4 regions of the Variovorax sp. Soil_C_33 genome follow, and region 1 is predicted to be linked to each of the others. Evidence: predicted binding sites of a transcription regulator. Region 1 holds the regulator's gene; each other region holds the start of a gene.

The links. The regulator sigma-54, encoded in region 1, starts transcription at its own class of promoters, with help from an activator protein. The targets are predictions, from matches to a motif close to TGGCANGNAANCTGCTTT.
Region 2: AC3A6B_RS06360 (P-II family nitrogen regulator) is a predicted target of sigma-54. The motif match lies at 1,035-1,052, and genes of this name have one in related genera.
Region 3: AC3A6B_RS03590 (pilin) is a predicted target of sigma-54. The motif match lies at 904-921, and genes of this name have one in related genera.
Region 4: AC3A6B_RS20205 (urease subunit gamma) is a predicted target of sigma-54. The motif match lies at 1,227-1,244, and genes of this name have one in related genera.

The regions. Positions count from the first base shown of each region.
Region 1 is NZ_JBDGJK010000002.1:375,249-377,444, reverse strand. It holds gene AC3A6B_RS04735 (phospholipase D family protein) at 1-113, opposite strand, end outside; gene AC3A6B_RS04730 (RNA polymerase factor sigma-54) at 176-1,756, opposite strand; gene lptB (LPS export ABC transporter ATP-binding protein) at 1,774-2,196, opposite strand, start outside.
Region 2 is NZ_JBDGJK010000003.1:207,247-209,442, reverse strand. It holds gene AC3A6B_RS06365 (DMT family transporter) at 1-896, opposite strand, end outside; gene AC3A6B_RS06360 (P-II family nitrogen regulator) at 1,147-1,485, shown strand; gene AC3A6B_RS06355 (LOG family protein) at 1,491-2,081, opposite strand; gene AC3A6B_RS06350 (diacylglycerol kinase) at 2,122-2,196, opposite strand, start outside.
Region 3 is NZ_JBDGJK010000002.1:134,918-137,113, forward strand. It holds gene AC3A6B_RS03585 (3',5'-cyclic-nucleotide phosphodiesterase) at 1-774, shown strand, start outside; gene AC3A6B_RS03590 (pilin) at 977-1,423, shown strand; gene AC3A6B_RS03595 (hypothetical protein) at 1,496-2,196, shown strand, end outside.
Region 4 is NZ_JBDGJK010000013.1:88,811-91,006, forward strand. It holds gene AC3A6B_RS20195 (urease subunit beta) at 1-301, opposite strand, end outside; gene AC3A6B_RS20200 (HupE/UreJ family protein) at 298-894, opposite strand; gene AC3A6B_RS20205 (urease subunit gamma) at 914-1,216, opposite strand; gene AC3A6B_RS20210 (hybrid sensor histidine kinase/response regulator) at 1,367-2,196, shown strand, end outside.

The DNA.
Region 1 (2,196 bases):
GAGGCCTTGGCGATGCGGCCCAGCGCGGTGTCGGTGGACAAGAGCATCGCCTTGGAGGGCGTGCGGTCGAATTCGGCCGGCAGCATCGCGCAGCCGCTGGCCAGCAGGAGCATCGCGGTCAAGGCCAAGCCCAGGCGCCTCCACTGCGGCCACGGACCTGGGCGGGCGCGCATCGCTACAAGGCCTTGCGCAGGTTCGCAGGCGCGATGCGCAGCGCCTCGCGGTACTTGGCCACCGTGCGGCGCGCGCACTCGATGCCCTGCTCCTTGAGCATCTCGGACACCTGGCTGTCGGACAGCGGCTTCTTCACGTCCTCGGCGCTCACGAACTGCTTGATCAGCGCGCGCACCGCGGTGCTGGAGGCGTTGCCGCCGGTTTCGGTGCCGAGGGCCGAACCGAAAAAGTACTTGAGCTCGACGGTGCCGTAAGGCGTCGCCATGTACTTGGCGGTGGTCACCCGGCTGATGGTGGATTCGTGCAGGCCCAGCTCGTCGGCGATCTCGCGCAGCACCAGCGGCCGCATCGCGAGCTCGCCGTGCACGAAGTAGCTCTTCTGCCGCTCGACGATCGCGTTGGAGACGCGCAGGATGGTGTCGAAGCGCTGCTGGATGTTCTTGATGAACCAGCGCGCTTCCTGCAGCCGCTGCGACAGCGCCTGGCTGCCCTCGCCCTTGTGCTGCTTGAGCGCGCCGGCGTAGATGTCGTGCACGCGCAGCCGCGGCATGACCTCGGGATTGAGCATGACGCGGAACTTCGCGTTGGTGCCGTGGCCGATGCGCGTGACGATCACGTCGGGCACGACGATGTTGCGCTCGACATCGACGAAGCGGCGCCCCGGCTTGGGTTCGAGCTTCGCAATCAGCTGCAGCGCGGCGCGCACCTCGTCCTCGTTGCTGCGCGTGAGCGTGGCCAGGCGCTTGAAGTCGCGCCGCGCGAGCAGCTCCATCGGCTGCTTGCAGATCGCGATGGCGGTCTTGCGCACCTGGGCCTCGTCCTCGCTGTCCCTGGCGCTCGCCAGCTGGCGCAGCTGGATGGTCAGGCATTCGCCGAGGCTGCGGGCGCCGACGCCGGCCGGCTCCAGGCTCTGCAGCAGGCCCAGCGCGACCTGAAAGTGGTGCACCAGCTCGTCGAACTGGTCGTTGTCGTCGCCCGCGAGGCCCGAGGCCAGCGCCGGCAGCGAATCCTCGAGGTAGCCGTCGTCGTTGAGCGACTCGATCAGGAAGCGCAGCGCGGCGCAGTCGTTCTCCTCCAGGCGCAGCGACAGCGCCTGCCGGTGCAGGAAGGACTGCAGCGATTCCTGGCTGCGCGCGAGCTCGGTCGCATCGGCGCGCTCGTCATCGCCGAGGTTGTTGGCGCGCGCGGGCGCATCTCCGCCCCATTCGCTGTCGTCGGGCGCAAGGTCGACCGTGCCGTCGCCCTCCCAGTCGGGCTCGCTGTCGGCGGGCGCAGCCGCTTCGGCATCGCCGTTGGCGGCGACCGCCACCTCGGTCGGCGCCGCGGCCGAGCTGGGCGTGAAATCGGTCTCGCCCTCGGCCTGGCGGTCTTCGTCGCGCACCGGCGCGTCGGCGGCCTCCAGACCGAACTCCTCGCGCGGCGCCTCTTCGGCCGTGCGCTCGAGGAATGGATTCTCGTCGAGCATCTGCTCCACTTCCTGGCTCAATTCGAGCGTGGAGAGCTGCAGCAGCCGGATCGACTGCTGGAGCTGCGGCGTGAGCGCCAGGTGCTGGGAAACGCGAAGCGAGAGCCCTTGCTTCATCGAAATACGGCCCCTCCCTACATCCGGAAATGTTCGCCCAGGTACACGCGTCGTACCTCGGCGTTGTCGACGATCTCCGAGGGCGTGCCTTGTGCCAGCACATGCCCGTCGCTGATGATGAAGGCGTGATCGCAGATGCCAAGCGTTTCGCGCACGTTGTGGTCGGTGATGAGCACGCCGATGCCGCGCTCCTTCAGGAAGCTGATGATCCGCTGGATCTCGATCACCGCGATCGGGTCGATGCCGGCGAAGGGCTCGTCCAGCAGGATGAAGCGCGGCTGCGTGGCCAGCGCCCGCGCGATCTCGACGCGGCGGCGCTCGCCGCCCGACAGCGCCAGCGCTGGCGAATCGCGCAGGTGGTCGACGCGCAGGTCGTGCAGCAGGTCGCCGAGGCGCTCCTCGATGCGCCGCTTCGACAGCGGCACCGGCCGCCCCGCGTC
Region 2 (2,196 bases), on a different contig from region 1:
CCGCCGAGCACCAGGACCAGCGCCACCGCGTGATAGGCCGACAGGGGCTCGCCCAGCACGAGGACCGCCAGCAGCGGTCCGAAGATCGGCACCAGGTTGAGGAAGACGCCGGCCCGTGCGGGACCGATCAGGCCGACCGCGTGGATGAAGCTGACCTGCGAAATGAAGGAGGGCAGGAGTCCAATGAAGAGGATCAGCGCCACGCCCTTCGGCGTCGGCATGAAGAAGTCGCCCATTGCGATCTCCGCCACGACCAGCGGCACCGAAACGAGGCAGGCCACCGCCGCCGTGGCGGCGAAGAACACGATGGCCGGCACCTGGGGCCGGCGACGCAGCCCAAGCGCATAGCCGGCATAGAGCAGGCTGGCGACGATCATCCAGACGTCGCCGATGTTGAAGGCCAGGTCCGCGAGCAAGGCGAGCTGTCCACCCGAGGCCACCACTGCGATGCCCGCGATGGTGAGCACCACGCCCACGAACTGCAGCCAGGTGATTCGGATGCGAAAGAAGAACAGGCTGCCCACCAGCATGAGCACCGGGATGGTGCCCTGGATGATCGCGATGTTGATTGCCGTCGTGTGATGCGCCGCGGCGTAGAAGAGAGCATTGAACCCGGTGAAGCCCAGCGTGCCCATCAGAGTGATGAAGCGCCACGAAGGCAGCAGGCTGCGCCAATGCGCTGCGATCTGGCGACGCGAGCTGAGGCCGAGCGCAATGCAGCAGACGATCCAGCGCGAAAAGGTCAGCATCATGGGCGACACCTCGCCCACTGCGAGCCGGGCCGCCACCGCGTTGGCGCCCCAGATCAGCGTGGTGAATACCAGCAGCGGGTAGGCTTGGCCCTGGAGCCAGGGAAGGAAGGAGCCGAAAAAGCCGGCGGAAGGACCTGAACGCATCGAGCGCCGAGCGTATCAGTCCCGGTCGCCGGGCGTGGAATGCGTTCGACAAGCCATGGCTTCCGAAGGCGAATGACATAATTTCCGAGCGGGTGGCCTCGCCGGCAACTCGCGAAGACGGCCGATGCGACGGCATCCTGGCACGCTACATGCAGGATGCTGTGAGCATCGAAAGATCATCGCTGCGGGTTACGGATTGGCGCTACCCTATCACCAGCAAGTTCAACGAAACCGCCGGAAGAGAGACCGTATGAAGCAAATCACCGCCATCGTCAAACCGTTCAAGCTCGACGACGTGCGCGAGGCCCTGGCCGAGGTTGGCGTCACCGGGCTCACCGTGACCGAGGTCAAGGGCTTCGGCCGACAGAAGGGGCACACCGAGCTCTATCGGGGTGCGGAGTACGTGGTCGACTTCCTGCCGAAAATGAAGGTCGAAGTGGTGGTCAACGAGGCCGATGTCGAACGTTGTGTCGACGCGATCGTGAACGCCGCCCGCACGGGCAAGATCGGCGACGGCAAGATCTTCGTGACCAATGTGGAGCGCGTGGTACGCATCCGCACCGGCGAAGAGGACGAAGCCGCCGTCTAGCGCGCTCAGAGCACCTCGGCGAGCTTGTCGCCGCGCGGATGGCGGCCCGCTTCCTCGACCAAGGCTTCGAGCAGGGCCGGGGCTTCGCCACCCGCTCGTATCAACCCCATCTGCCATTCGCCCATGAAGCCCTCGCGCACGCTGTGGGCAAGAAATTCGAGCAGGCCGGCGTAATAGCCCGCGACGTTCAGGATGCCGACCGGCTTGTCGTGGTAGCCGAGCTGGCGCCAAGTCCAGATCTCGAACAGTTCCTCGAAAGTGCCGATGCCGCCCGGCAGGGCGATGAAGGCGTCTGCGCGTTCGCCCATCATGGCCTTGCGCTCGTGCATGGTGTCGACGACGTGCAGTTCGTCGCACAGAGGATTGGCGAGCTCCTTGTCGACCAGGGCCTTCGGAATGATGCCGACCACCCGGCCGCCCGCCGTGCGCGTGGCTTCCGCCACCGTGCCCATCAGGCCGGTGCGGCCGCCGCCGTAGACCAGCTGGCCGCCGCGTTCGCCGATCCAGCGGCCGACCGCCTGGGCCACGGCCGCGAATTCGGTCCGCTCGCCGGGGCGCGAGCCGCAATAAACACAAATCGAGAAACGAGGAGTCATCCCCCGATCATGCCGCGATCGGATGACGCTCAGCTTGCAGTCAGGTCGCGAAACGTTGCCACAACGCAGCCGCCCAGACGCCGCAGCACAGGACGATCGACAGCAGCACCGCGGC
Region 3 (2,196 bases), 240 kb from region 1:
ATCGCCAAGGACTGCCGCACGACCTCATTCCTGGTCGACAGCGACCTGCTGGTCGACGCCGGTACCGGCGTCGGCGACCTGAGCCTGGACGAAATGGCCGCCATCGACGACGTCGTGCTCACCCATTCGCACCTCGACCACATCGCCGCGCTGCCCCTGATGATCGACGCCGTGGCCAGCCGCCGCGGCAAACCGCTGCGCGTGCACGCCCTGCGCGCCACCATCGAGGCGCTGCGCGCCCACGTGTTCAACAACGTCATCTGGCCGGATTTCGCGAGCATTCCAAGTCGCGAGGCGCCGTTCGTGAGCTTTCACGACATCGTGGTCGGCCAACAGCTCCAACTGGGAACGCGGGCGCTCAAGAACATCGAGGTGCTGCCGGCTGTGCATACCGTGCCGGCCTGCGGCTACGCCGTGCGTTGCGCGAAGGGTGGGCCGAATTGGGTGTTCAGCGGAGACACCGAGCGCAATCCGGCCTTTTGGCAGCGGGTGAACCAGCTCGATGTGGGGATGCTGGTGATCGAAACGGCGTTCAGCAATCGGGAGCAGGCCCTTGCCCAGCGCAGCTTGCATTTGTCGCCTGCGACTTTGGCAGACGAACTGGCGCATATCGCGACCGGCAGGAGCTACCCGATCTATATCACTCACACCAAGCCGGCTGAAACCGAAGAGATCATGAGCCAGATCGACATGCTGGCGGCCGGCTCGCAGACCCATGGCGCGAAGGGGTGGGACATTCGGTGGCTGGAAGCGGCGGGGGTGCTGCAGGTCTGACACTGTCGGTGGATGACTGACAAAATTTGTCATTCCGCGTGTGGCATATGCAACGGGTTGTGTCACCTCTTGTAACTGCAGCGTGAACAAATGCACACCAAGGTTTGCTTCAGAGGCGCCCAGCCGGGGTGGCACAGATGCTGCGGAGGTTCAACGCACCGGGGGCTTTCCTCGGGCCCCTTCAATCAACCGGAGTTTTTGAATGAACCGTCGTTCCATCGCACGCAATGTGCAAAAGGGTTTCACCCTTATCGAACTGATGATCGTTGTGGCGATCATCGGTATCTTGGCTGCTGTGGCGCTGCCGGCGTATCAGGACTACACGAAGCGCGCTCGCGTTTCGGAGGGTCTAGGCCTGGCTTCTGCTGCTAAGGCTGGCGTGGGCGAGTATTTCGCGTCTAAGGGTGCGTGGCCGACCAGCAACGCCTCTGCTGGTCTGCCGAGTTCTGCCTCGATCAAGGGCAATGCCGTGACCAGCGTCGCGGTCGGCGCCAATGGCGTGATCACCATTACTTACAACACGTTGGTCGACTCCGGTAAGAACGTCACGCTGACGCCGTCGAGCGCCAATGCTGGCAGCGTCAAGTGGACGTGCAAGCCTGGTGCGAGCGCGATGGCATCGAAGTACCTGCCGTCGGAATGCCGTTGAGTCAATAGTCAACAGCTCCCAAAAAAAGGCACATCATGTGCCTTTTTTTTCATTTCTGCGAACTGCCCCTCGATGAGACCTACCCTAACGATCCGACTCCCCTGGGCCGTTGGACTTTCGAATGCGACATGGTGGAAGTGGGGGCTGCTCCTGCTCACGGTCGCAGCCTGCTACGCGCCAGGGCTAAAAGGGGGATATGCCTTTGATGACGACGTCAACATTTTGCAGAACTCCAGCCTGCGACTGCACTCCCTCCAATGGGACGGGCTGTGGTCCGCTGCTTGGTCAGGCGATGCTGGGCCGCTGGGAAGGCCGATCGCGCTTGTTACTTTCGCCTTGAACCTGTACTTCGGAGGCACCGATCCGTATTATTTTAAGCTGATCAATTTGCTCATCCACTTGGTTAATGTGCTCTTGGTGGGCGCTCTTGCGCAAACCTTGTGCGATGCATTTGAGCAAAAATCGACTCGGACTACCTCAATTCAGAACCCCAACGCTTGGTCAGGCTGGGTGGTCGCCAGCATCTGGGGACTCCATCCGCTAAATTTGACAGCTGTGCTATACGTCGTACAGCGCATGACCAGCCTGTCTGCGTGCTTCGGGTTCGCCGCGTTGCTCATCTTCTGCCGCTACCGAATTGCAACAACAAGAGGCCCAGTGGGTCGCCGCCCGTACCTCGCCCTGCTGGGGCGCGTACCAATCGTCTTAGCCTTGCTTGCCGCGTCCGTCCTTACCAAAGAAAGCGGACTGCTTTTTGTGGTTCTGCTGATCTG
Region 4 (2,196 bases), on a different contig from region 1:
GCTTTCCTTGCACCAGTCCGCGGAAACCGTAGACCACGCGGTCGCCGGCGAAATCGACCAGCTCGACCGTGCGCTGCTGGCCCGGCTCGAAGCGCACCGCAGTGCCCGAGGCGATGTTCAGGCGCATGCCGCGCGCGGCCTCGCGGTCGAAGCCCAGGGCGCCGTTGGTCTCGGCGAAGTGGTAGTGCGAGCCGACCTGGATCGGCCGGTCGGCGGTGTTCTGCACCACCAGCGTGACCGCGCGGCGGCCGGGGTTGAGAACGTGGTCGCCCTCGTCGGTGATGAGTTCGCCGGGCGTCATGCGAGTCCGCCCAGCAGGGCGACGCCGAAGATCGCGACCGCTGCGCCCGCAACGCGCGGCACCCAGCGGTTGGCATGGCGCAGCGACCAGCCGATCGCAATGCCGACCGCATGAAGAAGTCCGGTGGCGATGAGCATGCCGGCCAGCGTGAGCGCGGCGCCGGATTCGCTGTGCAGTTCCTGCCCGTGTGCCACGCCGTGGAAGACAGCGAATACGCCGACGAGCGCTGCCGCGGCCAGCGCCGGCAGGCGACGCTGCGTGAGAACCAGCAGGCCCAGCGCCAGCAGCGAGGCGGCGATCATCGGCTCCACCGCCGGCAGCTGCACGCCCGCCAGGCCAAGCAATGCGCCGGCCAGCAGCATCAGTGCAAAGCCCAGAGGCGCCCACAGAAGATCGGGCCAGGCACGGCGTGCCGTGAGTGCGCTCCACAGGCCGACCGCCACCATCGCGGCCAGGTGGTCAACCCCCGTCAGCGGATGCAGGAAGCCGGACAGGAATCCGTGGTGCAGGCCGGCATCGGCGCCGGTGTGGGCGGCCGCGGCCAGCGGCAGTGCCGCGATCAGGAGCAGAGGGGCTTGGCGAAGAAGGCGCATGGTGGTGACGGTTGGTTTTTCAAACGATGGGTTGGTGCACGGTCACGAGCTTGGTGCCGTCCGGAAAGGTGGCCTCGACCTGGATGTCCGGGATCATCTCGGCCACCCCGTCCATCACGTCCGCGCGCGACAGGACGCTGCGGCCCTCGCTCATCAGGGCGGCAACGCTCTTGCCGTCGCGCGCACCCTCCATCACGGCGGCCGAGATCAGCGCCACGGCCTCGGGGTAGTTGAGCTTCAGCCCGCGTGCGCGGCGCCGTTCGGCCAGCAGGGCGGCCGTGAAGATCAGCAACTTGTCTTTTTCTCGCGGTGTCAGTTCCATGGGCAGCAATATTGCAACACTCGTGCCGTCGTCATGGCCCCCACGCTCCTTCACTGCGTGTACTCGCTGCCCCCCGAGGAGGCCTCAGGCCGCCTTGGGGCGGCCCGGCGCCGGCCTGTTGCGATGGCATGAAAGCTGCACTTTGAACCCGTGGACTCTACCGCCGTTCCCCCGCTCCCGAGCGACGATGCACCGCAGCGCATCGTCAAGGTCCGGCGCGACTACAACAGCTGGGTGGCGCGCGAAACGCTGGAGGACTACGCCCTGCGCTACACGCCCCAGCGCTTCCGCCGCATGTCGGAGTGGCGCGTGGCGAGCACGGCCTTCGGCGGCGCGGCCTCCTTCCTGATCCTGGAGGCGGTCGGCGCCACGCTGCTGGTGCAGTACGGCTTCATCAACGCGGCCTGGGCCATCCTGGTCACCGGGCTGATCATCTTCCTGGCCGGCCTGCCGATCAGCGTCTACGCGGCGCGCTACGGCGTCGACATGGACCTGCTCACGCGCGGCGCCGGCTTCGGCTACATCGGCTCCACGCTGACCTCGCTGATCTACGCCTCCTTCACCTTCATCTTCTTCGCCCTCGAGGCGGCGGTGATGGCCTATGCGCTCGAGCTCGCCCTCGGCATCCCCGTGGTGTGGGGCTACCTGGTCTGCGCGCTGGTGGTGATTCCGCTGGTCACGCACGGCATCTCGGCCATCAGCCGGCTGCAGGTCTGGACCCAGCCGATCTGGCTCGTGATGCTGGTGGTGCCCTTTGGCTATGTGCTGGTGCGCGATCCTGGTGCGTTCGAAGGCATCGTGCACTACAACGGCATCAAGCCCGGCGCCATCGGTTTCGATATGCACCTGTTCGGTGCCGCGCTCACCGTCGGCATCGCGTTGATCACGCAGATGGGCGAGCAGGCCGACTACCTGCGCTTCATGCCGGTCCGCACAGCCGCCAACCGCGGCCGCTGGTGGGCCGGCGTGCTCGTGGGCGG